4 regions of the Erwinia sp. HR93 genome follow, and region 3 is predicted to be linked to each of the others. Evidence: predicted binding sites of a transcription regulator. Region 3 holds the regulator's gene; each other region holds the start of a gene.
What was found. Region 3 encodes Fur, which represses iron uptake genes when iron is present. Its sites were predicted from a motif close to ATAATAATGAGAACNACTATCAA; they were not measured.

Region 1 (3,758 bases), 2.4 Mb from region 3:
CGGGGCGGCGTCTGCGCAACACGACAATCAGTGCACCAACTAATCCTGCGGCCAGAAGCACAATCGGCAGCACCATTAAAAACGTCATCACCAGATCTTCGTGGCGCTTAACGAAGGGAATCATGCTGAGCGCATAGCCAAAGCTGGTCACTACGCCGACCCATACCAGTGCGCTTAGCCAGTTAAAAAACTGAAAGCGACGATTTGATAGCCCGGAAATGCCGGCGATAGTTGGCAATAGCGTACGAACAAACGCCAGGAAACGCCCGGCCAGCAGCGCCAGCAAACCGTGGCGATCGAACATGCCGGAAGCCCGGTGGTGATATTGCTCGGGCAACTGCTGCAGCCAGCCGCGAACCGTCTGCGTATTGCCAAGCCAGCGTCCCTGAAGATAACTAAACCAGCAGCCCAGGCTGGCGGCGACGGTCAGTATGAGCATCGTGGGGATAAATTCCATCACGCCGCGAGCGATAAGCGCACCGGCCAGCACCAGCAGGCTGTCACCAGGCAGAAAAGACGCGGGTAGCAGGCCGTTTTCCAACAGCAGCGTCAGAAACATTACGGCATAAACGATCCCAACGACGTGGGGGTCCGCCAGCGCGGAAAAGTCATGCTGCCAGAGTGCAGCAATGATGTGTTGAATGACGGCCATGGATTACCCTATGGAACAAACGACTGCGTGTGCCGCTCTATTGTACCCGGAAAACATTGGGAAACCTTGTTCGGAAACGTAGAAATTGCGCGTTTTCGGCATAAGGCCTCTATTTAACGCTCCATGACCGTCAACTTTACGCGATACGCTGCAATCCTGCTGCTAAATCTGCCCTGAGATCTTCAACATTTTCTAAACCAATATGTACTCGTATAAGCGTTCCGCTGAAGCTAACGTGGCCTTCCGGGCGCATGTTCGCCAACGCTTCTGGCTGAGTCGCCACGATCAGTGATTCGAAACCACCCCATGACCACGCCATGGAAAAATACGCAAAGTTATCCAGAAAATGAGCCATCTCTGCGTCATTCAGCCGCTTACGCAGTGTAAAAGAAAAAAGACCGCTGCTGCCGAGGAAATCCCTTTTCCAAAAAGTATGACCAGGGCATTGTTCCAGCGCAGGGTGAAAAACATGCTCAATTTGCGGTTGCTGAGCCAGCCAGTTTGCCAGCGTAATACTGCTTTCTTCATGCTGGCGCAGGCGCACGGCCAGGGTGCGCAGCCCGCGGCTGGCAAGGTATGCCGTATCGGCATCTACCATTTGCCCCATCAGGTAGGCATTTTCACGAAGCTGCTCCAGGCAGCGCGCGTTGGCAACGGCGGTGCCAATAAGGGCGTCGGAATGGCCAATCAAATATTTGGTACCCGCCTGAATAGAAATATCCACGCCATGTTCCAGCGCCCGAAAAAGCACGCCTGCGGACCAGGTGTTATCAATGGCAATGATGGCATTCGGCGCTTTACCGCGCACGGCGCTAACAATGGCAGGAACATCATGCACTTCCATTGTTAATGACCCCGGTGATTCCAGAAATACCAGCCGTGTATCCGGGCGAACTTTATCAGCGATGCCCGCACCAATGAGCGGATCGAACCATTCCGTCGTCACGCCTAATTTCGTCAATATTTTGGTACATAGCGCCTGCGTGGGCTCATAGGCGGTGTTAGTGACCAGGATATGATCGCCCTGCTCGACAAACGCCAGGATAGTATTCGCTACCGCCGCGGCGCCGCAGGGGAACAGCACGCAGCCAGCGCCGCCTTCAAGCTCGCTCATGGCTTCCTGCAGCGCAAAATGGGTTAGCGTGCCGCGCCGGCCGTAAAATAATGCGCCGCTGGTGCGATTAGCCGTCGCGCGCTGTTTATCCGCGACGGTATCAAAAATAATCGATGATGCGCGCTGGATAACGCTGTTGACCGATCCCTGAGTGTAGCGCCGGCTACGCCCGGCCTGAACAAGGGCTGTTTCGAGTTTTTTGGAGCTCATGGCTTTCCCCGTTTGAACGTCTGGATGTCCAAAGTAGGCCAGGACGGACGGGTTAGCAATAAAAAAGCATTAACTGGAAGGTTAGCTTTACGATTTTTAACGCCATTTAAATTATGAATAGTGGATGTGGCTGATTAAATAGTAATGAGAACTACTATCAATTCGAGCGCTTTTTGTTATTATTACGCGCAGTGTTTCATAAATTCAGTCCTGGAGTACAAACGTGACAGAGAACTTAATGCAGACGGATCTTTCCGTCTGGGGAATGTATCATCATGCCGATATGGTGGTTAAAGCGGTGATGATCGGCCTGATTCTGGCTTCCGTTATTACCTGGGCGCTCTTTTTCAGCAAAGGGGCCGAGCTGCTGGGCCGTAGACGCAGGCTGAAGCAGGAGCAACGCCAGCTGAGCGATGTGCGTTCGCTTAATGAGGCCTGCGAAAAAGCGGCGACATTTAGTGATAAAAGTGTGACGGCGGCGCTGATCCGAGAAGCGCAGGACGAGCTGGCGCTCTCTGAAGGCAGTGATGATAACGAAGGTATTAAAGAGCGTACTGGTTTCCGGCTGGAGCGGCGCGTGGCCGCGATTGGGCGTTATATGGGGCGCGGTAACGGCTACCTTGCAACCATTGGCGCTATTTCTCCGTTTATCGGACTTTTTGGCACGGTATGGGGAATTATGAATAGCTTTATCGGTATTGCGAAAACGCAAACTACCAACCTTGCCGTGGTAGCTCCGGGGATTGCTGAAGCGCTGTTGGCGACTGCTATTGGCTTGGTCGCGGCGATTCCAGCCGTAGTAATTTATAATGTTTTCGCGCGCGCCATTGGTAGTTATAAGGCTACTCTTGGGGACAGCGCAGCGCAGGTACTGCTGCTGCAGAGCCGGCATCTCGATCTGGCCGCCAGCGCGCAGGCGCGTCCGGTATCGCAGGCTGCGCATAAACTGCGCGTAGGATAATGCGCTATGGCAATGCGTTTTAATGAAAATCTCGATGACCACGGTGAGATGCATGAAATTAACGTCACGCCGTTTATCGACGTAATGTTAGTGTTGCTGATTATTTTTATGGTGGCAGCGCCGCTGGCAACGGTTGATGTAAAAGTTAATCTCCCCGCGTCTTCCAGCCAGCCTCAGCCGCGCCCGGAAAAACCGGTTTATCTTTCTGTAAAAGCCGATAAGACCATGTTTCTCGGGAACGAAGCCGTGACGCGGGAAAATATGATAGATGCAATAGAGCGGGTGACGGAAGGAAAAAAAGAAACGACCATTTTTTTCCGGGCGGATAAAACCGTGGATTATGAAACGATGATGGATGTGATGGATGCACTGCATCAGGCCGGGTATCTGAAAATAGGTCTTGTTGGTCAGGAAGTTAGTAAAACGTCGCATTAATATCGGATAAGCGACAGCGATATCTGTGAAAACGCGGTTCTATTTAGAGCCGCGTTTTTTTATGGCCGGCACGCTAGCGTTGAATTCGCAAGGCTCTGTGAAATTATTTGATGTGTCCATGTTAGATAACTCAGGCCGTTTTTTAAAAGTGAGCCATCTATGGTTGCCTGGGGTTAATGAGAGAATGTGCCGAAGAATATAAATATGACTGTATATAACTCTTTGAATTAATAAAGTTGAGTTGGTGAAATGTGATATCGATGGCTTTTTGTTTTTGTCATTTCTTTAAAATCAGTGGGTTAGTAAAATTTATATTGTTTGTTTTATAAGCATTTTTTTGGTGGAAATAATAATGCCAAAAAATATAAATATAAACAATAGGTTAC
Region 2 (8,759 bases), 1.5 Mb from region 3:
CGCTTGACTGCTCTGGTGTTAAAGACCGTAAGCAGGCTCGCTCCAAGTATGGCGTGAAGCGTCCTAAGGCTTAATGGTTCTCCGTTAAGTAAGGCCAAACATTTTAACTTTAATGTCAAACTAAACTCGTAGAGTTTTGGACAATCCTGAATTAACAACGGAGTATTTCCATGCCACGTCGTCGCGTCATTGGTCAGCGTAAAATTCTGCCGGATCCGAAGTTCGGATCAGAACTGCTGGCTAAGTTTGTAAATATCCTGATGGTAGATGGTAAAAAATCTACCGCTGAAGCAATTGTATACAGTGCGCTTGAGACCCTGGCTCAGCGCTCTGGTAAAAATGAACTGGAAGCTTTCGAAGTCGCGCTCGATAACGTGCGCCCGACCGTCGAAGTTAAGTCTCGCCGCGTAGGTGGTTCGACTTATCAGGTTCCGGTTGAAGTTCGTCCGGTTCGTCGTAATGCTCTGGCAATGCGTTGGATCGTTGAAGCTGCTCGTAAACGCGGTGATAAATCCATGGCTCTGCGCCTGGCGAACGAACTTTCTGATGCTGCAGAAAACAAAGGTACTGCAGTTAAGAAACGTGAAGACGTTCACCGTATGGCAGAAGCCAACAAGGCGTTCGCTCACTACCGTTGGTAATTCCTTCGGCAGTAGTAGCTACCAGGCGAGCGTAATAAATAAAGCGTTCGCTCTGGTTCTTAATTAGAACGCCTAAAGAAATAAACGAGGAATCAAATGGCTCGTACAACCCCTATCGCACGCTATCGTAATATCGGTATCAGTGCGCACATCGACGCCGGTAAAACGACGACTACCGAACGTATTTTGTTCTACACCGGTGTAAACCATAAGATCGGTGAAGTTCACGACGGCGCCGCAACCATGGACTGGATGGAGCAGGAGCAGGAACGCGGTATTACCATTACTTCTGCTGCGACCACCACGTTCTGGCAGGGCATGGCCAAGCAGTATGAACCGCATCGCATTAATATCATCGACACCCCAGGGCACGTTGACTTCACCATTGAAGTAGAACGTTCTATGCGTGTGCTGGATGGCGCGGTCATGGTTTACTGTGCCGTTGGCGGTGTTCAGCCGCAGTCTGAAACCGTATGGCGTCAGGCGAATAAATATCATGTTCCGCGCATCGCGTTCGTTAACAAAATGGACCGTATGGGTGCGAACTTCCTGAAAGTTGTTGGCCAGATCAAGAGCCGCCTTGGCGCGAACCCGGTTCCGCTGCAGTTGGCAATTGGCGCCGAAGATGCATTTACCGGTGTTGTTGACTTGGTAAAAATGAAGGCTATCAACTGGAATGACGCTGATAACGGTGTGACCTTCACGTATGAAGATATCCCGGCAGATATGCAGGATCTGGCTGAAGAATGGCACCAGAATCTGATCGAGTCTGCGGCGGAAGCTTCTGAAGAGCTGATGGAGAAATACCTCGGCGGTGAAGAACTGACTGAAGAAGAGATTAAAAAGGCTCTGCGTCAGCGCGTTCTGAACAACGAAATCATTCTGGTAACCTGTGGTTCTGCATTTAAGAACAAAGGCGTACAGGCGATGCTGGATGCGGTTATCGATTATCTGCCGTCTCCGACAGATGTACCTTCTATTAAAGGTATTCTGGATGATGGTAAAGATACCCCGGCAGAGCGTCGTTCTGACGATAGCGAGCCATTTGCTGCACTAGCGTTTAAAATCGCTACCGACCCGTTTGTGGGTAACCTGACGTTCTTCCGCGTGTATTCTGGCGTGGTTAACTCCGGGGATACTGTGCTGAACTCCGTTAAATCCGCTCGTGAGCGTTTTGGCCGTATCGTTCAGATGCACGCTAACAAACGTGAAGAGATTAAAGAAGTTCGCGCAGGCGATATCGCAGCAGCTATCGGCCTGAAAGACGTAACTACGGGTGATACGCTGTGCGATCAAAGTGCGCCTATCATTCTGGAACGTATGGAATTCCCTGAGCCGGTAATTTCTATCGCCGTCGAACCTAAAACCAAAGCTGACCAGGAAAAAATGGGTCTGGCTCTGGGCCGTTTGGCGAAAGAGGATCCCTCGTTCCGCGTATGGACTGATGAAGAATCTAACCAGACCATTATCGCCGGTATGGGTGAGCTGCACCTTGATATCATCGTTGACCGTATGAAGCGTGAATTCAACGTTGAAGCGAACGTCGGTAAACCTCAGGTTGCTTATCGTGAAACTATCCGCGATACCATTAAAGATGTCGAAGGTAAGCACGCTAAACAGTCTGGTGGTCGCGGTCAGTACGGTCATGTCGTTATTGACATGTATCCGCTGGAGCCGGGCGGCGTGGGCTACGAGTTTGTCAACGAAATCAAAGGCGGTGTAATCCCAGGTGAATACATCCCTGCCGTTGATAAAGGTATTCAGGAGCAGCTGAAATCAGGCCCGCTCGCTGGTTACCCGGTAGTTGATCTCGGTGTGCGTTTGCACTTCGGTTCTTACCATGACGTTGACTCCTCTGAACTGGCGTTTAAACTGGCTGCTTCTCTTGCCTTTAAAGATGGGTTTAAGAAAGCAAAACCTGTTCTGCTTGAGCCTATCATGAAGGTTGAAGTTGAAACGCCGGAAGAGAACATGGGTGATGTTATTGGTGACCTGAACCGTCGTCGCGGCATCATCGAAGGTATGGATGATACTGCAACGGGTAAAACCGTACGTGCGCAGGTTCCTCTGTCCGAAATGTTTGGTTACGCGACCGATCTGCGTTCCCAGACCCAGGGCCGTGCTTCTTACTCCATGGAGTTCCTGAAGTACGCAGAAGCGCCGAACAACGTCGCTCAAGCCGTTATTGAAGCTCGTGGCAAATAAGGCTACGGTATAATAGTGATCAGTGCCCCCGCGTGTAGTGGGGGCATAACAGTTACAGTTAAGGAATATCGCCATGGCGAAAGAACAATTTCAGCGTAATAAACCGCACGTAAACGTAGGTACTATCGGCCACGTTGACCACGGTAAAACCACTCTGACCGCAGCAATCACCACCGTACTGGCTAAAACCTACGGCGGCGCGGCTCGCGCATTCGATCAGATCGATAACGCACCGGAAGAAAAAGCGCGCGGTATCACCATCAACACGTCACACGTTGAGTATGAAACCCCGACCCGTCACTACGCGCACGTTGACTGCCCAGGGCACGCCGACTACGTGAAAAACATGATCACCGGTGCTGCTCAGATGGATGGCGCGATTCTGGTTGTTGCAGCGACTGATGGCCCGATGCCTCAGACGCGTGAGCACATCCTGCTGGGTCGTCAGGTAGGCGTTCCGTACATCATCGTGTTCCTGAACAAATGTGACATGGTTGATGACGAAGAGCTGCTGGAACTGGTTGAGATGGAAGTTCGCGACCTGCTGACTCAGTATGATTTCCCGGGCGATGATACGCCGATCGTACGCGGCTCTGCGCTGAAAGCGCTGGAAGGCGACGCGCAGTGGGAAGAGAAAATCATCGAGCTGGCAGGCCACCTGGATAACTATATCCCGGAGCCGGAGCGTGCTATCGACATGCCGTTCCTGCTGCCAATCGAAGACGTATTCTCCATCTCAGGCCGTGGTACCGTTGTTACCGGTCGTGTAGAGCGCGGGATCATCAAAGTGGGTGATGAAGTAGAAATCGTTGGTATCAAAGATACGGCGAAATCAACCTGTACCGGCGTTGAAATGTTCCGCAAACTGCTGGACCAGGGTCAGGCAGGTGAGAACGTTGGCGTACTGCTGCGCGGTATCAAACGTGAAGAAATCGAACGTGGTCAGGTACTGGCGAAGCCGGGTTCAATCAAGCCGCACACCAAATTCGAATCAGAAGTGTATATTCTGTCTAAAGACGAAGGCGGCCGTCATACTCCGTTCTTCAAAGGGTACCGTCCGCAGTTCTACTTCCGTACAACGGACGTAACGGGCACCATCGAACTGCCGGAAGGCGTAGAGATGGTAATGCCGGGCGACAACATCAAAATGGTTGTGACCCTGATCCACCCGATCGCGATGGACGACGGTCTGCGTTTCGCAATTCGCGAAGGCGGCCGTACCGTTGGCGCGGGCGTGGTTGCTAAAGTTCTTAGCTAATTATTGCTAAAACTTTCGTAATCTTAAAGGGCGCTGCGGCGCCCTTTCTTATTGCTGGTTTAAGCTCTCATCTGGTTGGTGTAACCATTACAAACAGTGACTCACTTTAATGATTTCCAACCTTGATTGAGAAGGCTATTTATCCCTCGGAGGGTAACTTCATTAAGCGGTAGATTTTAGTTCTCAACATACTTCCACTCCTTTTCTTGACCTTATTTTTACCCTCTTTATTGAGCCCGCCAGAAAAAATGCTGCGTATACCCCACCTCAAAAGCACACATGCTTAGGGCAATAAGGCATCCTCGGCCTATGCCTCAGTGCCGTAAATATTCCCCTATAAACAATTAAGACAGAGCTTTAAGGTTAGGTGAGTAGTGCAAATTCTACTCTCAATAAAAGATTGCTGAGTGCTAGGTTCAAGTACTCAGCCAGAGTGTCACACAGTAATAAAAACCTAAATACTTATCTAAAGATATATTGGAAAGCCCACACCGATTGCTTTTCTCAAAACACTACCATCTCAAAGGAATCTTTTGATGCCGATGGATTGGTCAGATACATCTGTGTAGGGCACAGAAAAACCGCATATTCGGAAAGGGCATATTGTCAGTGTCATACTGGAAGTTACGCACTTAAAAGACGCTTCGAAAATTCTTTTTAAACAGATAATTGTGTGAAAACAGCGATGAACTGGAGATTATTTGCGGCAGTTATTTAGGGAGTACTATTTCATATCAGAGAAAAAGAAGAGTGTGAATTCAGGTTAATTAATAAAGCTGCATATATTCACATACGAAGAGGATATTATTTATCTAATTCAAAGAGTTAATCATTTAGTTACTCTTAATGTTAAAACCGCCAATTTAATGTTTTCTACTATTGTTGAGATAATTCCTGTAAAACTATATTGTAATAATAATAGTTATCATTCTTCAATAGCATCTTTTTAGTAACGGGAGAAATTATGTACGTTTGTCTGTGTAATGGTATTAGTGATAAAAAACTGCGCCAGGCCGTACGTCAGTTTCAGCCACAATCTTTTCAACAACTGCGCAAGTTTGTGTTAATCGGTAACCAGTGCGGTAAATGTGTGCGCGCAGCGCGTGAGATCATGCAGGAAGAGTTGATTCAACTCCCTGAGCTAAAAGAAATTGCCTGAATGCACAGATGGGAGGCTATTGAGGTTTAGATAATAAACCGGCAAGTAAGCGCCTCTTTTTTTGACTTACGCTCCAGCGCATCTACTCTCTAATGAGATGAAGCGGAGGGTAGACATAATGAAGGGCGATCCGAAGATTATAAATTACCTCAATAAATTATTGGGGAATGAGCTGGTAGCGATTAACCAGTACTTTTTACATGCACGCATGTTTAAAAACTGGGGGCTGATGCGATTGAATGATATTGAGTATCATGAATCAATAGATGAAATGAAGCACGCTGATAAATATATCGAACGTATTTTATTCCTTGAAGGAATTCCGAACCTTCAGGATCTTGGTAAGTTGCGTATTGGTGAAGATGTCGAAGAGATGTTGCAATCTGATTTACAGCTAGAACTGGACGGAGCCAAAGATCTCCGTGAGGCTATTGCGTATGCTGATAGCGTACATGACTATGTAAGTCGCGATATGCTAATTACTATCCTTGCCGACGAAGAACATCATATAGACTGGCTGGAAACAGAGCTGGAGCTTGTAACAAAAATAGGGCTACAGAACTATATCCAGTCACAGCTTCGTGAAGCGGCACAGTAAACGCCAGAGCGCAGCTTATCTAAATTGTTGTTGCAGTTAGGCTGCTATCGATACCTTCTTGCATGCGGTGATTTATATTGAGAACTTGCGCTTTTGATTAAATTATAGGCGTCCCTTGCTTCGTGGCGAGATTCCCGTATAATGCGCGGGCTGTCTGTATTGACGGTGGGTTCATCTGAATCCTGGGCGGTGCATTTTGCCGCCGAACAATGCCCCCAATTGCGGGGCTATGCAACTAAACGATTACACTCTCCCATCAATCGTAATGGGTTCGAGGAGTAATTCTTTTTGTCTATAAATAATTTGGAGCTCTGGTCTCATGCAGAACCAAAGAATCCGTATCCGTCTTAAAGCGTTTGATCATCGCCTGATCGATCAATCAACCGCGGAAATCGTTGAGACCGCTAAGCGCACTGGTGCGCAGGTACGTGGTCCAATCCCGCTGCCGACCCGCAAAGAGCGCTTTACCGTTCTGATCTCTCCGCACGTCAATAAAGATGCGCGCGATCAGTATGAAATCCGCACTCATAAGCGTCTGGTTGACATCGTTGAGCCAACCGAGAAAACCGTTGATGCTCTGATGCGTCTGGATCTGGCTGCCGGTGTAGACGTGCAGATCAGCCTGGGTTAATCAGGTCATTGAACGATTGAGAGGTTGAAACAATGATTGGTTTAGTCGGTAAAAAAGTGGGCATGACTCGCATCTTCACTGAAGAAGGCGTTTCAATCCCTGTAACCGTTATTGAAGTTGAAGCAAACCGCGTTACCCAGGTTAAAGACCTGGCGAACGATGGCTATCGCGCAGTCCAGGTTACTACCGGTGCGAAAAAAGCGAACCGCGTAACGAAACCTGAAGCGGGTCATTTTGCTAAGGCTGGTGTTGAAGCAGGCCGCGGTCTGTGGGAATTCCGCCTGGCAGAAGGCGAAGAATTTACCGTAGGTCAGAGCATTAACGTTGAACTCTTCACTGATGTGAAGAAAGTCGACGTAACTGGCACCTCAAAAGGTAAAGGCTTCGCTGGTACCGTTAAGCGCTGGAATTTCCGTACCCAAGACGCTACCCACGGTAACTCCTTGTCTCACCGCGTTCCGGGTTCTATCGGTCAGAACCAGACTCCGGGCAAGGTATTTAAAGGCAAGAAAATGGCAGGCCAGCTAGGCAACGAACGCGTTACTGTTCAGAGCCTGGACGTAGTACGTGTTGACGCTGAGCGTAACCTGCTGCTGGTTAAAGGTGCGGTTCCGGGTGCAACCGGTAGCGACCTGATCGTTAAACCGGCTGTGAAGGCGTGAGGAGATAGCAATGGAATTAGTATTGAAAGACGCGCAGAGCGCGCTGACTGTTTCCGAAACTACCTTCGGTCGTGATTTCAACGAAGCGCTGGTTCACCAGGTTGTTGTTGCTTATGCAGCAGGTGCCCGTCAGGGTACACGTGCTCAGAAGACTCGTGCTGAAGTTACTGGCTCCGGTAAAAAACCGTGGCGCCAGAAAGGCACCGGTCGCGCACGTTCTGGCTCCATTAAGAGCCCGATCTGGCGTTCAGGTGGCGTAAGCTTCGCTGCACGTCCGCAGGACCACAGTCAGAAAGTTAACAAAAAGATGTATCGCGGCGCGCTGAAAAGCATCCTGTCCGAACTGGTTCGCCAGGAACGTCTGATTGTCGTTGAGAAGTTCTCTGTTGAAGCACCGAAGACTAAGATGCTGGCACAGAAACTGAAAGATATGGCGTTGGAAGATGTGCTGATCGTTACCGGTGAGTTGGACGAAAATCTGTTCCTGGCCGCACGCAACCTGCATAAGGTTGATGTTCGCGATGCAGCAGGTATCGATCCGGTAAGCCTGATCGCCTTCGATAAAGTTGTTATGACGGCTGACGCTGTTAAGCAAGTTGAGGAGATGCTGGCATGATTCGTGAAGAACGTCTGCTGAAGGTGCTGCATGCACCACACGTTTCTGAGAAAGCGTCTACTGCGATGGAAAAAAATAACACCATCGTTCTCAAAGTTGCTAAAGACGCGACTAAAGCAGAAATCAAAATTGCTGTTCAGAAACTGTTTGAAGTCGAAGTCAATGACGTACGTACTCTGATTGTTAAGGGTAAGGTTAAGCGTCATGGGCAGCGTATCGGTCGTCGTAGCGACTGGAAAAAAGCTTACGTCACCCTGAAGGAAGGCCAGAATCTGGACTTCATTGGCGGCGCTGAGTAAGTCGGAGGAGTAATACAATGGCAGTTGTTAAGTGTAAACCGACATCTCCGGGTCGTCGCCACGTCGTTAAAGTGGTTAACCCTGAGCTGCACAAGGGCAAACCTTTTGCTCCGTTGCTGGAAAAAAACAGCAAATCCGGTGGCCGTAACAACAATGGCCGTATCACCACGCGTCACATCGGTGGTGGCCACAAGCAGGCTTATCGTATTGTTGACTTTAAACGCAACAAAGACGGTATCCCGGCAGTTGTTGAGCGTCTTGAGTACGATCCGAACCGTTCTGCGAATATCGCACTGGTTCTGTACAAAGACGGTGAGCGCCGTTATATCCTAGCCCCGAAAGGCCTGAAAGCTGGCGACCAGATTCAGTCTGGCGTTGATGCTGCAATCAAAGCGGGTAACACCCTGCCGATGCGCAATATCCCGGTAGGTTCTACTGTGCATAACGTAGAAATGAAGCCGGGTAAAGGCGGTCAGCTTGCACGTTCTGCTGGCGCATATGTACAGATCGTTGCGCGTGATGGTGCTTATGTCACCCTTCGCCTGCGCTCTGGTGAGATGCGTAAGATAGAGGCTGAATGCCGTGCAACTCTGGGCGAAGTTGGCAATGCTGAGCATATGCTGCGCGTTCTGGGTAAAGCTGGTGCCAGCCGCTGGCGTGGTGTTCGCCCTACCGTTCGCGGTACTGCGA
Region 3 (8,759 bases):
CCCCGTCAAAGAAGCGGGAGTTAGCCACGCGGGTATCGTGAGTCAGCGTTTTAATGCGTGTACGTGATGCCAGCGAAGATGCGGGTTCATTGAAGGCAATGTGACCGTCGTTACCAACGCCGCCCATGAACAGGTGAATTTTACCGTAGGCGCGGATTTTTTCCTCATATTGGCGACATTCGGCATCGATATCTGGCGCGTTTCCATTTAGGAGATTTATGTTTTCACTTGGGATATCTACGTGGTCGAAGAAGTTGCGATGCATAAAGCTATGATAGCTTTCCGGATGCTCTTTTGGCAGACCAACATATTCATCCATATTGAATGTCACTACATGTTTAAAACTGATTTCACCGGCTTTATACATTTCTACCAAGGCTTTATAGGCTTCAAGCGGGGTGCCACCAGTAGGTAAACCCAGTACAAAAGGACGATCTGCGGTCGGTTGAAATGCATTAATACGATTAACAATATGGCGAGCAGCCCATTTTCCGACCTGCTGAGCCGTTGTCAGGGGTATCAGTCTCATTATACACCTCATCAATTTTTAGTTTAAAAGCGGCTGGCGGATTGCATTTTTTACTGCTTAAGATTAACGCATATGAATGCGTTAAGTGCACCATCCGTCATGATTTTTTGAATGATAAAATAAGTTTTTAATGATAGCCAGTGGGTTAAGGTTTTTCGGGCGATATTTGGTGACTGAAATCACAAAAGATAGCCATTTAATTTGCGATACGAATTAATTTTCCACACACTCACTGCGTGGTGTAATACGGTCACTACTCGGAATTTACCGGGTCATACAATAAAAATAGTGCTACGACTCTCTGCATTTCGGGGTCTCATAGGGGGAATAAAGTGAGCATTTTAGGTTATTTACAGCGCGTTGGTCGCGCACTCATGGTGCCAGTGGCAACGCTGCCAGCAGCCGCTATCTTAATGGGCGTCGGTTATTGGATCGACCCCGTTGGCTGGGGAGGTGACAATGCCCTGGCGGCGTTTTTTATTAAATCAGGGTCAGCGATAATCGATAATATGTCCGTGCTCTTTGCTATTGGCGTAGCGTACGGCATGTCTAAGGATAAAGACGGTGCAGCCGCACTGACCGGTTTTGTAGGCTTTTTAGTATTGACTACGCTTTGTTCGCCGGCGGCGGTTTCGATGATTCAGAAACTTCCACCAGAAGCAGTGCCTGCAGCGTTTGGCAAAATTAATAACCAGTTCGTTGGCATTCTGGTGGGGATTATTTCTGCAGAGCTTTACAACCGCTTTAGCGGCGTTGAACTGCCAAAAGCGCTTTCCTTTTTTAGTGGCCGCCGTTTAGTGCCAATCCTGACCTCGTTTGTCATGATTGTGGTCGCTTTCATCCTGATGTACATATGGCCGATCATTTTTGATGGTTTGGTACATTTTGGTGAATATATCCAGAAAATGGGTTCTATCGGTGCGGGTATTTACGCTTTCTTTAACCGCTTACTGATTCCGGTGGGCTTGCATCACGCATTGAATTCCGTGTTCTGGTTCGATGTCGCCGGTATTAACGATATCCCGAATTTCCTCGGGGGCGGTCAGTCTATTGCCGCTGGTAAAGCAACGGTGGGTATTACCGGTCGCTATCAGGCAGGCTTTTTCCCCATTATGATGTTTGGGTTACCGGGGGCTGCGCTGGCCATTTATCGCTGTGCGCGCCCGGAGAATAAAGCGAAGGTTCTGGGAATTATGATGGCGGGGGCTTTTGCCGCCTTCTTTACCGGCATTACCGAACCGCTGGAATTCTCCTTTATGTTCGTGGCGCCTGCGCTCTATGTGATTCACGCGTTTTTAACCGGGATCTCCGTATTTATTGCGGCAAGCATGCACTGGATTGCCGGTTTTGGCTTTAGCGCTGGTTTAGTTGACCTCTTTCTGTCAACGCGTAACCCGCTTGCGACGCACTGGTATATGCTCATTCCGCAAGGACTGGTGTTCTTTGTCATCTATTATGTGGTGTTCCGTTTCGCAATTATCAAATTCAATATGATGACGCCGGGGCGCGAGCTGGCAGTTGCGGGCAGTGAAGCAGACGGAGAGGATAAAAATGTGAGTTCCGGCGGCGAGCAGGATGCCAGTACGCTGGCGCGCCAATATATTGCTGCGATTGGGGGCTCTGATAACTTAACCGGGATCGACGCCTGCATTACCCGACTGCGCCTGAATGTTAAGGATTCGGCGCTGGTGAACGATGCGCTGGCGAAACGGCTTGGCGCAAGCGGCGTGATTCGTTTGAACAAAACCAGCGTACAAATTATCGTGGGTTTTGTTGCTGAGAAGATAGCAAATGCGATGAAGACGACCGGCCATGTTGACGCCGCGCCGTCCGGTAGTGCGCCTACGGCACCGGTAAGTACGCCTTCACAAACTCAGGTCGCGCCTGATACTTCCGGTAGCGTCGTTGTCACCTTAGTTTCTCCCGTTACTGGCGATATTATTGCGCTGGAAGATGTGCCCGATGAGGCGTTCGCCAGTAAAGCGGTTGGTGATGGCGTTGCCATCAAGCCGATTGAGAAAAGGGTGGTTTCCCCGGCGGCAGGAACGATTGTTAAGATATTCAATACCAACCATGCATTTTGCCTCGAAACCAATGAAGGCGCTGAAATCGTGGTGCACATGGGAATTGATACTGTCGCCCTCGACGGGAAAGGCTTTACGCGGTTAGTTGAAGAAGGTGCGCAGGTCAGTGCGGGTCAGCCGGTACTGGAAATGGACCTCGATTTTCTCAATGCCCACGCCCGCTCTATGATAAGCCCGGTAGTGTGCAGTAATGTTGATGATTTTGGTGGAATATCGATAGTCGCCAGCGGGCCGGTAACCGCGGGTACGACGGCGCTATATGAAATAAAAAGTAAATAAACGTTTTTTGTTAAAAGCGATAGCCAGCGGCGGAGATAATCTCCGCCGTTTTTTATTGCCAACTGAAAGCCACGTCCTGTGAACGCGGTCATCAACAGGTTTCGGCTCTGCCTTGTTGTTTTGGGATTTAAATCTCACAAGACTGGCAGAGACTTTTTTAAGGAATTTGGTATGCCCCACTGGGGTATCAAAGCAATGCCGCCTTCTATGAAGGCGGATTTTCACTGCTAAAACAGGGTGGTAAAAAATGAATGAGTCTTATTAGAAGCACAAAATCGGTTAGTCGTCTTGTCAGGTTAGATGCCGGTTTGGTAATGCGAACGAGAAGCCCACTATCCAGATATAAGTATATTCGGTACAGAAACCACAGGTTATTTGGTTTATTAAGCAGGAATCAGATAACTTATCGTTAATCGCCGGCTTTTGAATAACTAAAGGTTGTTTCTGGACGCGGGTTGTAAGAACATGCGGGGATAACCAGATTAAATGCTTTGAGGTATGAAAGATGAGTGAGGCAGAAGCCCGCCCAACAAACTTTATTCGTCAGATTATCGATGAAGATCTGAAAAGTGGCAAACATAGCGCGGTGCATACGCGCTTTCCTCCTGAGCCAAATGGCTATTTACATATTGGGCACGCGAAATCTATTTGCCTGAATTTTGGTATTGCTCAGGATTATCAGGGGCAGTGTAATCTGCGTTTTGACGATACTAACCCGGCGAAAGAAGATATTGAATTCGTCGATTCTATTAAGTATGACGTTGAATGGCTGGGGTTCCACTGGGCCGGTGATATTCACTATTCATCTGATTATTTTGATCAACTGTATCAGTATGCGCTGGAGTTGATTAATAAAGGGCTGGCCTACGTTGATGAATTGTCGCCTGAACAGATCCGTGAATATCGCGGTACGCTGACTGAGCCGGGTAAGAATAGCCCTTATCGCGAGCGTGGCGTTGAAGAGAACCTCGTCCTGTTTGAAAAAATGCGCAGCGGTGAATTTGCTGAAGGCGCAGCGTGTCTGCGTGCGAAAATCGATATGGCTTCACCGTTTATTATCATGCGCGATCCGGTCTTGTACCGCGTGAAATTTGCAGAGCACCATCAAACGGGTAAAAAATGGTGCATTTATCCCATGTACGATTTCACTCACTGTATTTCCGATGCTATCGAAGGGATTACACACTCGCTTTGTACGCTGGAGTTTCAGGACAACCGTCGGCTTTATGACTGGGTGTTGGACAATATTTCTATTCCGCTTCATCCGCGCCAGTATGAATTTTCGCGTCTGAATCTTGAATACACCGTGATGTCGAAGCGTAAGCTGAATTTATTGGTTACCGACGGCGTCGTTGAAGGCTGGGATGATCCTCGCATGCCAACTATCTCCGGGCTGCGCCGCCGTGGCTATACCGCTGCAGCGATTCGTGAGTTTTGTAAGCGTATCGGTGTGACGAAGCAGGATAACAACGTGGAAATGGCCGCGCTGGAATCCTGTATTCGAGACGATCTTAATGAACATGCGCCGCGCGCTATGGCCGTTATCGATCCGGTAAAATTGGTCATAGAAAATTACCCGCAGGGCAGCGCTGAAATGCTATCTATGCCCAATCATCCTAATAATCCTGAAATGGGCGCCCGCGAGGTTCCTTTTAGCGGCGAAATCTGGATCGATCGCGCTGATTTTCGTGAAGAAGCGAATAAGCAATACAAACGCCTGGTCATGGGTAAAGAGGTGCGGTTACGTAATGCGTATGTGATTAAAGCGGAGAGCATAGAAAAAGACGCAGAGGGAAATATCACGCTGATTCGCTGTACTTACGATCCGCAGACACTGAGCAAAGATCCTGCCGACGGGCGCAAAGTGAAGGGCGTTATTCATTGGGTGAGTGCCGGGCATGCTTTACCCGTTGAATTTCGTCTATACGATCGTCTATTCAGCGTGCCTAACCCTGCTGCTGCGGACGATTTTCTGGCAACGATTAATCCTGAATCATTGGTTATTCGCCAGGGATATGCCGAGCCGAGTTTGAAAACAGCGGAAGCCGGAAGAGCGCTACAGTTTGAGCGAGAGGGATATTTTTGTCTCGACAGCCGTTACGCCAGTGCCGATAAGCTGGTATTTAACCGCACAGTTGGGCTGCGTGATACTTGGGCCAAAATAGGTGCTTAATGCCTATTTCCTGGCAATTGATAGAGGCGTCGCGATTGCGGCGCTTTTTTTTGGGCCAGGAATTTTATTGGGCAGACTGGATATGCTGGAGGGGAATAGTAAATGTGACGGCGGGATTGCTTATCGTGCGGTGAGTTAGAAACAAACGTACCGGGGGAAGACCCCGGCATAATCCATGTCACGCGTTGTTATCGTGAGCACTGTCATCTTCCCGGCAATCGCCTTCGGCACAGTGGCCGTATAGATAAAGGCTGTGGTTAGTCAGCCGAATATTATGACGTTGAGCAATTTCCCGCTGACGGGCTTCAATTGAGTCATCGCTGAATTCAATGACTTTGCCGCAGTCCAGACAGATCAAATGATCGTGATGCTGCTGTTGGGTGAGTTCAAAGACTGATTTGCCGCCTTCAAAATTGTGGCGGGTGACAATACCTGCGTCATCGAATTGATTAAGTACGCGGTAGACGGTGGCTAGCCCAATTTCTTCGCCCATATCGATCAGGCGTTTATATAAGTCTTCCGCGCTGACATGATGGTTTTCAGGTCCCTGTAGCACTTCCAGAATTTTTAATCGGGGAAGCGTGACCTTCAGCCCTGCTTTTTTTAATGCGGTATTATTGTCAGTCATGCGGAATATGTCCTGTTACTTAATGACTTACTTCCTCAGGTGAGGAAGCTTTGCATAGCATTTACCCAATAATGAATGCGTCTCATTATAGAGCCGACGTTACTAAATGGAAACTGCGGCCATCCGGTAAAAACACACCAGGAAACAGCGGTGATAGCATTGGATGAACGACACAGCCCGAATAAGCAGGGGCCATTGTACAGCTTCGTGGGATAAAGTTAAAAAAATGTAGCGATTATTTGTATTGATGATATCTATCAATCGCTCAAAGTCGGCGCGCAGGGCGCACCGACAGACGGGTTGTTATGCGCCGGCGATATCCGTAAGGTTAAGCTCACTGACGATTTGTTTTACCCACTTATCAACGCGCTCGCCGGTAAGTTCGGGTTGGCGGTCTTCATCAATTGCCAGGCCCAGAAAATGAGAGTCATCGAATAACCCTTTTGAAGCCTCGAAGTGATAACCTTCGGTTGGCCAGTGGCCGACGATAGTCGCGCCATTGGGTTCAATGATATCCCGGATAGTTCCCAGCGCGTCGCAGAAATACTCCGCATAGTCTTCCTGATCGCCGCAGCCAAATAGCGCAACAAGCTTACCGTTGAAGTCTATTTCTTCAAGACTTGGGAAGAAGTCATCCCAATCACATTGAGCTTCACCGTAGTACCAGGTAGGGATGCCAAGAAGCAATATATCAAACGCCTCCAGATCCTCTTTGCTGCTTTTCGCAATGTCGTGTACTTCGGCGATATCTTTACCGAGCTGCTTTTGGATAATCTTTGCGATATTTTCAGTGTTACCGGTGTCGCTGCCAAAAAAAATGCCTACGGTTGCCATGGATAAAATAACCTCTTGATACGGATAAGGTATGGTGGCTGTTAAAAGCCCACAGATGAGGCAATCATAGCAGAAGCTGCCGTGGGGCGAAAACAGCTAACGCTGACTGGGTGCACAGTATGCAACATTCGCAATGAGCGGCGGAGGCTATTGCGGAAGGTGCTGTAGCTGGGCTAACAGCATTTCTTCAATAAGCTCGCTACGGCTGATGTTTCGGGCCTGCGCTAAATCATTAAGCGCATCCACAGCCTCGGCGTTGAGTTTAAGCTCAACGCGTTTTAACCCACGCACTTTATCGCGTTTAAGCTGGTTGCGTTTGTTGATACGCAATTGCTCATCGCGTGATAGCGGGTTTGTTTTCGGTCGACCCGGACGGCGTTCGTCCGAGAACAGATCGAGCGTGGTGCGGTCCGTTTGTTCTTTGGCCATGATTTGTTGTAACAGGGGAACAGGCTACGAGAGCGTGTGCTTGGGTGTATTACAGCGCGCCATCATACATCAGTGGCTTCTGGCGCGCCAATGCGTTCGGGCACTCGCAGGCTTAGTCGATGTGTTTTTAATCAGAATCGAGAAAGCGATGCAGCACCCGTAAAACTGCCTCGGGCTTTTCTGCGTGAACCCAATGGCCTGCGCCTGCGATAACGTGCGCCTGAGCCACCGGGAATTGGGACAAAATAGCCTCGCGGTAGCTTTCTTGTATATACGGCGAATTGGCGCCGCGTATAAAAAGTGTAGGAATCCGCTGAGGTGTGAGCGTTTCCCAGCCAATTATCTCATTGTAATGATGCCATAACGCCGGGACATTAAAACGCCAGCGCCCATCGATAAATGATTTGAGTAAAAATTGAATGACGCCTTCTTCTTTAATGTCATGGCGCATGATTTCCGCTGCGGCCTGACGTGTCGTTACTCTGGCATCATTAACGGACTGAATTGACTTGAAAATAGTATCGTGATGTCGGGTTGAATAAACGACTGGTGCGATATCAATGATACCCATGCGAGGGACACGCTGAGGGGCCAGGCTACTAAGCTTCATTGCTACTTTTCCCCCCATCGAATGGCCGATGGGTATGACTGATTGCAGATGATACGCATCCAGCGTTTCCAGCACATCTTTTGCCATTAGCGCGTAGTTCATCTCATCACTGTGTAGAGACTCGCCGTGGTTGCGTAAGTCGATTTGCAGCACTGTCCGGGTGTGACTTAAATCTCTGGCAAGCATGCCGAGGTTATCCAAACTGCCGAAAAGCCCATGGATAAGAACCAGCGGCGTTAATGAATAGGGGGATTGCGCAGTTTGCAGGCGAGCATTAAGTTTCATGGCAAAGTTCTTTTTTTGAGTGCCTCGGGTTAGGGTATTATGTTCTCTATTCTGCTGCGCGGCGGCAAGAGGACAGTTAATTCTGACTTTTGCCGCTTCCCTGGTGGAGCGCTATTCGACGTTGCGATTTAACTTTATAATCCCAACGACTTGTCTTCAGAAAGATGATATTGCACTGGATTAAGATGAAAACGATTGAAGTAGATGACGAATTGTATCGCTATATTGCCAGCCATACGTTGCATATTGGCGAGAGCGCGTCTGATATTTTACGGCGTATGCTTAAACTTTCCGTCACCGTCCAGGCTCCCGCGATGACTTCCCCTTTGCCAACAGAGACGCCTGAAGGCGCCTGTGAGCCTGAGCATGAAAAGCGTAGTAGCGCTGTGAAAAATGGGCGTGAACGTGTGCGCGCAGTGCGCGAACTTTTGCTTTCTGATGAGTACGCGGAACAGAAGAGAGCCGTTAATCGCTTCATGTTGGTGCTTTCCACACTCTATACACTTAATGCGTCAATGTTCGCTGAGGCGGCGGAATCGCTGCATGGGCGAACCCGCATTTATTTTGCGGGCGATGAACAAACTTTGCAGCAAAGCGGCCATCACACGAAGCCGAAGCAGGTACCGGGAACCCCTTATTGGGTAATCACCAACACTAATACGCACCGTAAACGTGGCATGATTGAACACATTATGCAGTCGATGCAGTTTCCTGCAGAATTAACTGAGAAAGTTTGCGGCACTATCTAATTTTGCGTCAGAAGGATAAGGCAATGGCGAAACACAATCGTGCAGGGCAGCCTGCGCAACAGAGTGATTTGATCAACGTCGCGCAGTTAACGGCGCAGTATTATGTATTAAAACCAGAAATTGAAAATGCTGAACATGCGGTCAAGTTCGGTACATCTG
Region 4 (8,759 bases), 1.3 Mb from region 3:
AATCAGCGAGTGCATTTAATACTGAAAAACTTCAATGGCTTAACCACCATTATATTAATCATTTACCGCCGGAATATGTGGCCACTCATCTGCAGTGGCATATAGAACAGGAAAATATCGACACGCATAATGGCCCCACACTGGCTGAATTAGTGACGCTATTAGGGGAACGTTGTAAGACGTTGAAAGAGATGGCGGCAAGCTGCCATTATTTTTACGAGGATTTTGCGGAGTTTGATGCTGACGCTGCGAAAAAACACCTGCGCCCCGCTGCGCGTCAGCCGCTGGAAGTGGTGCGCGACAGGTTGAGCGCACTGAATGACTGGACGGCGGAAAACATCCATCGGGCTATCCAGGATACTGCGGATAGTCTGGATGTTGGGATGGGTAAAGTTGGGATGCCGTTACGCGTTGCGGTAACCGGCGCCGGGCAATCACCGGGGCTGGATGTAACCGTGCACGCTATTGGTAAAACCCGTAGCCTGGAGCGTATTAATAAGGCACTGGCGTTTATCGCTGAACGCGAGCAGCAATAAATCAAACGGCGGCTATCCTGAACATCAGGTAAGCCGCCGTTAATAGACAGTAATTTTATCGCGTCGTCGGCTGGTTAATCATCTTCTCTGATCCCCAGCCTTTTTAACATCCCACCGATTCCATCTCGCAGCAATAATGACATGAGTTGTTTTCTTTCGGCTGGCTGCATTTCTTTCAGTGAATTAAACATCAGGTTTTCCAGCGATGCACTGCCTGGCTTATACTCTACGCTTGTTTCTGCTGAACGTTTGGTGCTTAAAATAAAGGCTTGTACACGTTCATCAACGTGAATCAAACGCGCTTTACCACCCTGAATACCGGGACGCGGTGATGTTTCCCAACCCTCTTTACGGACCCATTTATTAATGGTCTGACGGCTGTATCCCGTTAATTCTGCCAGTTCTTCTGGCGTCATTCTCTCCCTGAACACGGTAGGTTCCTTCATGATCTTTGGCTGAAATAATCTCATTAGTAGTTCATCTTACTATAACCTGTTACAAGATTCTGTGACGAGTTTAACTCCCGTGTTCTTACGCAAGTTGCGATATCTGCTGGCTTTTTCAGCGGTTGGGCGGGGAGGCGAAATTTGGCGTTGACACCTGAGATGGGAATTCATATCATGCCGCCCGTCAGGACGACATGACATTTGCGTTGGGGCTATAGCTCAGCTGGGAGAGCGCCTGCATGGCATGCAGGAGGTCAGCGGTTCGATCCCGCTTAGCTCCACCACCTTTCTTTGGAGAAAGGTTTGGGTAGCAAATGTTTCTATTTTAGGGGCTATAGCTCAGCTGGGAGAGCGCCTGCATGGCATGCAGGAGGTCAGCGGTTCGATCCCGCTTAGCTCCACCATATAAATGAAAAACCTCGCTTATGCGGGGTTTTTTCGTCTTAATGTCTTATAGAAGGTGAACCAGTTTCTGATTTAGCCATTTGAGTATTTCTCCTTACTTTGCTTAGGTTACACAATCGGCTATCCTTTTTCTTAAACGGTTACGTCCATTACAAAATAAGGGGCGATGCAGCCCGATGAAATCTCTTTTTCCACCGGCATTAAGTAAATTTTTGCTTGCCGGGGCGCTATTTTTGCTTCTCCTTCCTTTATCGCGTGTAATTTCGCCTCAGGCGGTAATTGATGGCAGCGATATTTTTCTGGCCTGGCTGCCGCTTAGCGTAATGCTGGCCATGTTAATGCTTTTTGGCCGTTCAGCGGTATTACCGCTTATCGTCTCCCAATTCATTTTCTTTTCGTGGCTATTTAATCTGTCCTTTTGGCCCCTTATCGCCTTTATTGCCAGTATTACGCTTCCGGTACTGGGCTCGTGCGGCATTGCTCGCATAATGCTCGGGCGCCGCTGGCGCTTTTCGCTTTCCGGCCCGGGAATTGGTATCCGATTATTTTGGTTGAGTTTTTTTACTCCCTGCGCGATTAAAGCCAGCATGTTTTTTGTGGGACATCTGGCTGATTTCCCTCCTTCTTTATCTCGCTACTTTGGCTTGACCGGCTCATTATTTGACGTGGTTGATGTTTTAGGAATGATGGCCGCCGCGTTGATTTTTACCCGGCTGTTTTATTATGCGCTGCGTATGATTTTGAACCCGTACTTTGCGCGTACATTTTGGCGCTATTGCATTGCTCCATCGTTTGTCGCCGGGCGGCGCTGTTATGCTATCGGGTGGCTATTGCTATTAGGTGCTCTGTTAACAATTTTATGCTGGCCTACAGATCGCCTTATTGTTTCAGGTTATCTGATTCCCGTTATATTTATCGTGTTTACCATGGGGATTCGTCAGTTTGAGCCACGCGTGCTGCATGTGCTTTGGGCATTGTCCGCCTGGATATTACTCATGCTCAGCGGCAATGTATTTTATGGCGTAAGTACGGGGCTGGCGCTCTCTTTTATTCTGTCTGTGTTTATATCATTTACCGTTTGCCTGTTGTACATGCTCAAAATTAATCAAAAAAGCGAGCGGGTGCAGCGTATTTATTTTGCTCAGGCGCTGACCGATCCTTTAACTCAGCTACCGAATCTGCGCGCTCTGGAAAACCATCTTATTCTTTTTCCTCAGGGAACACTTTGTTGTCTGCGTTTAGCTAACCTTGAATTTTTGAGTCGTTACTACGGAATGCTTATGCGCATCCACTGTAAACGCACGATAACGCGACAACTGCAGCCGCTGCTACAGGCAGGGGAAAGTATTTTCCAGTTCCCGGGGAGTGAATTACTCATTTTTTTAAGAGGCCCTGAGCCGCAGTCGCGGCTTACCTATATGGTAAATCAGCTTAATAATCAGAAGATCGACTGGAACGGTGTCACTATGGACCTTGAATATGGTGCCTCGTGGGGAACAGTTCGTGAGATTGAGCCGGAAGATTTACAGCGCGTTCTGGGGCAACTGAGCTGGCTTGCAGAACAGGCGAGCGTTGATAATGAGGTATTAGGGCTGGCACTCATGCAGGAATCGGTGCTGGAAGAAGCATCAGAGCGGGTGCAAATGCTGCATAAAGTGAGACTGGCTATCGATGAAGAGCAATTGCAGCTTTATGCTCAGCCTATTCAGGACAGCCAGGGCAGGGGCTATGCCGAGATTTTATGTCGCCTGATTGATGATGATGGCAAGCTCGTCATGCCAGATCGGTTCATGGGGCTGGTCGCGGAATTTAACTTAAGTGCGCGCTTTGATATGCAAATCTTAACCCGGCTTTTGGACTGGCTAAAGCGGCATCCGCAGCCGGGGGACGCCGTGCGTTTTTCCGTAAATTTAATGCCTCTTACGCTTATGCAGCATAATATTGCGCAGCAGATCGTGAGTTTATTTAAACGCTATTCCGTCTCTCCCTGCAGTGTAGTGATTGAAATTACAGAAGCGCAGGCATTTTCTGATTCCGGTGTTAGCCTGCGTAATATTGCCCTGCTGCGCGATGAAGGCTTTCGTATCGCCATTGATGATTTTGGCACCGGGTATGCTAATTATGAACGACTAAAAAATTTGCAGGCGGATATCATCAAGATAGACGGCTATTTCGTGCGCGATATTCTGCATAACCCGATGGATGCCCTGATTGTTAAATCTATCTGTGAACTTGCGCGGGCGCGGAATTTAACCGTGGTAGCTGAGTATGTTGAAACTGCGGAACAGCGCGATATGTTGCTGTCCCTCGGCGTGCAGTATTTGCAGGGCTGGCTGATTGGAAAACCTGAGCCACTGCCCGCCTGATTCCAGGGGTGTTTGCACCTGAGGAAACCTGATTTATTTTTGGTACTTCTCGCAGGGGCTTAGAAATATAGGTCCACAAAGCGTTTAATAGACCCTGGATAAAAAAGAAGCCAGCGCCGGGTAGTGGATGTTTAGAAACAGGACGAGACAGGCTTTGGCAGGATGCAGCCACCCGTCTGCGGTGGCCTGATTGCGCTTTCATGATGTAAAAAAACCGGCACTTGCCGGTTTTTTTACTGGTTACTGGGAACGGTTAAATCACCAGGGCGGCAATTGCTGCCGATAGCACGCTTACCAGCGTAGAGCCATAAACCAGTTTAAGACCAAACCGAGAAACCACGTTACCCTGCTCTTCATTCAGGCCTTTTATTGCACCGGCGATAATCCCGATAGAAGAGAAGTTAGCGAAGGAGACCAGGAAGATAGATAAAATTCCTTCTGCGCGCGGGGAAAAGGTTCCGGAAACTTTCTGAAGCTCCATCATGGCAACAAACTCATTAGACACCAGCTTCGTGGCCATAATACTGCCAGCCTGCAGCGCTTCGCCGGCGGGAATTCCCATTACCCACGCAACCGGCCAGAAAATATAGCCTAAAATACCCTGGAAGGAGATGCTATGTCCAAACCAGCCAGTGACCGTAGCAAATAACGCATTGAGCGCGGAAATCAGCGCGATAAAACCAATCAGCATGGCTGCAACGATGATAGCCACTTTAAAGCCAGCCAGAATATACTCCCCCAGCATTTCGAAGAAACTTTGCCCTGCATGCAAATTGCTCATCTGCAAATTGGCTTCTTCTCCCTCAACCCGGTAGGGATTGATTAGTGATAGTACAATAAAGGTACTGAACATATTAAGTACCAGCGCTGCGACAACATACTGTGGCTGTAACATGGTCATATAGGCGCCCACGATGGACATCGAGACTGTAGACATTGCCGTTGCCGCCATGGTGTACATACGATTGCGCGACATTTTCCCGAGAATATCTTTATAGGCGATAAAATTCTCCGATTGGCCAAGAATCAGCGAACTGACGGCGTTAAATGATTCCAGTTTACCCATACCGTTAATTTTAGAAAGCAGCGTACCGATAAAGCGGATGACTACGGGTAGCACGCGGATATGCTGTAAAATACCAATCAGCGCTGAGACGAAAACAATAGGACACAGCACTTTCAGGAAGAAGAAAGCCAGCCCTTCGTCGCTCATTTTCCCAAAGACAAAGTTCGTCCCTTCACCCGCGAATCCAAGTAGTTTCTCAAACATCTCAGAAAAGCCTTTCACGAAGCCAAGACCAATTTCTGAATGCAGGAAAAACCAGGCCAGTAAAATCTCAATCACTAAAAGCTGAATAACAAAACGAATACGAATATTTTTGCGATTATGGCTAACCAGCAACGCGAGCAGCGCAACCACGATAAGCGCTAAGGCAAAGTGAAGAACGCGGAACATGTTGGCTCCAAATATGAGGCGAATTTCATTTCGTTGCACATTCTATGTAACAAGGAATAATAAAACGAGAGAAATGTCACTCATTAAGAATGTTATGTGAACTCAGGCGAAAAGCACATTCCGTTATTTATTTCTGTAATGTTAATTTTGCGATGACAACGCTCCGGCTTTTGCTAAAATCGTAACAGTTTTTAAATTGTTTTAGCTTTTACATCACATCAAATGAGTTAAGCGCCAGCCGCAACTATCGTTTATTTCTATTGAAATCATCAGAATATGACTCAATAAGTTTTATTGATAATAATTCTCATTTTGGTAGCATAAAACATAGCAAAGGCTATGTTTGTTGAGGCACTAATGACAATGAGTCGCGTTGAAAAAAGAAGCGGGCGCTCTGCGCGCAAGATGAGGCTGGCACTAATGGGGCCCGCTTTTATTGCCGCTATTGGCTATATTGACCCGGGGAATTTTGCAACTAATATCCAGGCCGGCGCGAGCTTTGGCTATCAGCTTTTATGGGTTGTGGTATGGGCTAATTTAATGGCGATGGTTATCCAGGTATTGTCTGCCAAACTGGGGATAGCTACCGGTAAAAACCTTGCTGAGCATATTCGCGACAGATATCCCCGGCCGCTGGTCTGGTTCTGGTGGATTCAGGCGGAAGTCATTGCTATGGCGACCGATCTTGCGGAATTCATCGGCGCTGCCATCGGTTTTAAGCTTCTGCTCGGTGTTTCTTTACTGCAAGGCGCTGTATTAACCGGCGTAGCGACTTACCTGATATTGATGCTTCAGCGGCGCGGGCAAAAACCGCTGGAGAAAGTTATCGGCGGTTTGCTGCTATTTGTCGCCGCTGCCTATATTATTGAACTCATTTTTTCTCAGCCTCAGCTCTCCGCGTTAGGAAAAGGCATGCTACTTCCGACGCTTCCTAATTCTGAGGCGATTTTTCTCGCGGCCGGTGTGTTAGGGGCGACCATCATGCCGCACGTCATTTACCTGCATTCTTCACTTACGCAAAACCTCCATGACGGAAATGCTAAAGAACGCTACAGCGCGACGCGCTGGGATGTGGCGATTGCCATGACTATCGCCGGGTTTGTTAATCTGGCGATGATGGCGACGGCGGCCGCGGCGTTTCATTTTAGTGGGCATACCGGTGTTACAGATTTGGATGAGGCTTACCTGACTCTGGAGCCGCTACTTAGCCACGCTGCGGCCACTATCTTTGGGCTTAGCCTGGTAGCCGCCGGGCTGTCCTCTACCGTGGTTGGCACCCTGGCCGGGCAGGTGGTAATGCAGGGGTTTGTGCACTTTTATATCCCTCTTTGGCTACGCCGCGCGATTACCATGGCACCCTCATTTATCGTTATTCTTATGGGGTGGGACCCTACGCGAATTCTTATCATGAGTCAGGTGCTATTGAGTTTCGGCATTGCGCTTGCGTTGGTACCATTGCTGTGTTTTACCAGCGATGCCCGGCTGATGGGCGAGCTAGTCAACCGTCGGTCAGTTAAATATCTCGGCTGGTTGATCGTCGCGATAGTCATCACGTTGAATCTTTGGCTGTTAATAGGCATGGTTCAGGGATAAAAACAGCGGGTGATGCGGTACCGTGATGGTTTTATGCCCGATGGCGAGGATATACGTTCTGCCACCTGACCTGGCAGCCGTTCTTTTCTGAGAAGAAATGAGCACAGATAAGAGGTCGTTGAGCGTCGATTGTTAATGGCGTGCAGATGATGGCTACGGCCGCCCCGATATCAACATCGGGGCCAGGATTAATGATGATGGTGCCGTTGGTGCCTATCGTGGTGATGATTGTGGTGACGATGATGGTGGTCCCGATGGCGATCGTCCCGATAATCGCGCCCCCATCCACGCTCATAGCCGTTATGACGCTGCCAGTGACCACCGTGCCATCTCCAGTGGCGGTGCCAGTCGTTATTATCGCGCCAGCGCCCGCCGTCCCAAAAGTTTCCGTAGTCGTCGCGATCGCCTAATTTTAGCTTTACGCCCGGTAGTAGCGAAATATCATGACTGGCGAATGCCGTAAGCGGTGCCGCCATCACAATGATCGCGGCTAGCAAGACAGATCTAATTACCATAAAACTTCCCCTTACAATCTAACCAGTTAAGGTCTGTTAATGTAAGTTTAACGAGAAGTAACAGCGTGTTTCATCGCCTAAAGTCTGAAACCAATCCACGGCGCACTATTTGTCAAAAATTTCCTCAGGCCGTTTGCAGGATGTGGTCTATTTCCTCGCGCTCTTTTGGGCTAAAGGCATTATGTGCCAGCGCGGCAACGGCATCATCCAGTTGCTCAATATGGCTTGCGCCAATCAGCGCGGAGGTGATATCGCCGTTACGAAATAGCCATGATAGCGCCATTTGCGAAAGCTTTTGCCCGCGCTGAAGCGCCAGTTCATTAAGCCTGCGGATTTGGGCCACTACCTGCGGGGTCAGGCGATCGGCGGTTAAAAAACGGCTGCCGCTGGCGATACGCGAATCTTCAGGAATACCGTTCAGGTAACGGTCGGTCAGCAGGCCGCCGGCAAGTGGAGAGAAAGCTATGCAGCCGACGCGGCGCTGTGTGAGCATAGGCAGTAGAGCCTGCTCAGGCTGGCGAACAAACATAGAGTACTTTGTTTGATGAATAATGCAGGGCGTTCCCAATTCGCGCAGCAGGCAAAATGCGCGCTCTGCCAGCTCGGCCGGATAATTGGATAATCCCACATATAGCGCCTTACCCTGCCGGACGGTACTATCCAGCGCCTGCATAGTTTCTTCCAGCGGCGTTTCAGGATCCGGGCGATGATGATAAAAAATATCAACGTAATCCAGCCCCAGCCGTCGCAGGCTTTGATCCAGGCTGGAAATCAAATATTTGCGTGAACCCCAATCACCGTACGGGCCATCCCACATGGTATAGCCGGCCTTGGTTGCGATCAGCAGTTCATCGCGCAGCCCCAAAAAATCCTGTTTCAGGATTTCTCCCAAGCGTTGCTCTGCTGCGCCGGGAGGCGGGCCATAATTATTGCCTAAATCAAAATGCGTGATGCCTAAATCGAAGGCGCGATGAATAAGTTTTTGGCTCTGAGCATAGGGCGTGTTTTGACCGAAATTATGCCAAAGCCCCAGGGAAATAGCGGGTAGTTTGAGACCACTATTCCCACAGCGATGATAGGTCATGGTGTGATAACGCTGCGCATCAGGCTGATAAGGCATGTTAATTTCCTTTAGGCGGACATAGGTTAAATGGGTGTATGCGTTTACATTTTAGTCACAAATGCGTCGCGTATACCTCTCTCGGTTGTAAAGTTTTATTTCCATGCGCGGTATAGATAGCCGCTGGACATCGGGGGCGACTCTTTAATACTCAATAAGGATATGGGCATGGAGAATACAGATGAATACATCTTATAGCGTTGCTGACTATTTATTGGATCGGCTTGCAGAATGCGGCATTACGCATTTATTCGGAGTGCCGGGCGATTATAATTTACGCTTTCTGGATAATGTACTCGCCCATCGTCAAGTTTCGTGGGTG

Region 1: exbB (tol-pal system-associated acyl-CoA thioesterase) is a predicted target of Fur. The motif match lies at 2,115-2,137, and genes of this name have one in related genera.
Region 2: bfd (bacterioferritin-associated ferredoxin) is a predicted target of Fur. The motif match lies at 5,017-5,039, and genes of this name have one in related genera.
Region 4: SFA31_RS17795 (Nramp family divalent metal transporter) is a predicted target of Fur. The motif match lies at 5,504-5,526, and genes of this name have one in related genera.

Annotation. Positions count from the first base shown of each region.
Region 1 covers NZ_JAXUDP010000001.1:108,179-111,936, reverse strand. Annotated here, with positions in the region: gene SFA31_RS00565 (DedA family protein) at 1-652, opposite strand, end outside; gene metC (cystathionine beta-lyase) at 789-1,976, opposite strand; gene exbB (tol-pal system-associated acyl-CoA thioesterase) at 2,200-2,937, shown strand; gene exbD (TonB system transport protein ExbD) at 2,944-3,372, shown strand.
Region 2 covers NZ_JAXUDP010000001.1:1,016,225-1,024,983, forward strand. Annotated here, with positions in the region: gene rpsL (30S ribosomal protein S12) at 1-74, shown strand, start outside; gene rpsG (30S ribosomal protein S7) at 171-641, shown strand; gene fusA (elongation factor G) at 738-2,846, shown strand; gene tuf (elongation factor Tu) at 2,920-4,104, shown strand; gene bfd (bacterioferritin-associated ferredoxin) at 5,069-5,263, shown strand; gene bfr (bacterioferritin) at 5,382-5,861, shown strand; gene rpsJ (30S ribosomal protein S10) at 6,181-6,492, shown strand; gene rplC (50S ribosomal protein L3) at 6,525-7,154, shown strand; gene rplD (50S ribosomal protein L4) at 7,165-7,770, shown strand; gene rplW (50S ribosomal protein L23) at 7,767-8,069, shown strand; gene rplB (50S ribosomal protein L2) at 8,087-8,759, shown strand, end outside.
Region 3 covers NZ_JAXUDP010000001.1:2,483,840-2,492,598, forward strand. Annotated here, with positions in the region: gene nagB (glucosamine-6-phosphate deaminase) at 1-529, opposite strand, end outside; gene nagE (N-acetylglucosamine-specific PTS transporter subunit IIBC) at 862-2,892, shown strand; gene glnS (glutamine--tRNA ligase) at 3,398-5,065, shown strand; gene fur (ferric iron uptake transcriptional regulator) at 5,244-5,693, opposite strand; gene fldA (flavodoxin FldA) at 5,997-6,527, opposite strand; gene ybfE (LexA regulated protein) at 6,675-6,956, opposite strand; gene ybfF (esterase) at 7,084-7,851, opposite strand; gene seqA (replication initiation negative regulator SeqA) at 8,037-8,600, shown strand; gene pgm (phosphoglucomutase (alpha-D-glucose-1,6-bisphosphate-dependent)) at 8,624-8,759, shown strand, end outside.
Region 4 covers NZ_JAXUDP010000001.1:3,825,980-3,834,738, reverse strand. Annotated here, with positions in the region: gene gltX (glutamate--tRNA ligase) at 1-536, shown strand, start outside; gene SFA31_RS17820 (YfeC-like transcriptional regulator) at 611-967, opposite strand; tRNA gene SFA31_RS17815 (tRNA-Ala) at 1,191-1,266, shown strand; tRNA gene SFA31_RS17810 (tRNA-Ala) at 1,311-1,386, shown strand; gene SFA31_RS17805 (EAL domain-containing protein) at 1,564-3,753, shown strand; gene SFA31_RS17800 (NupC/NupG family nucleoside CNT transporter) at 4,007-5,209, opposite strand; gene SFA31_RS17795 (Nramp family divalent metal transporter) at 5,567-6,802, shown strand; gene SFA31_RS17790 (DUF2502 domain-containing protein) at 6,991-7,317, opposite strand; gene SFA31_RS17785 (aldo/keto reductase) at 7,442-8,437, opposite strand; gene SFA31_RS17780 (alpha-keto acid decarboxylase family protein) at 8,619-8,759, shown strand, end outside.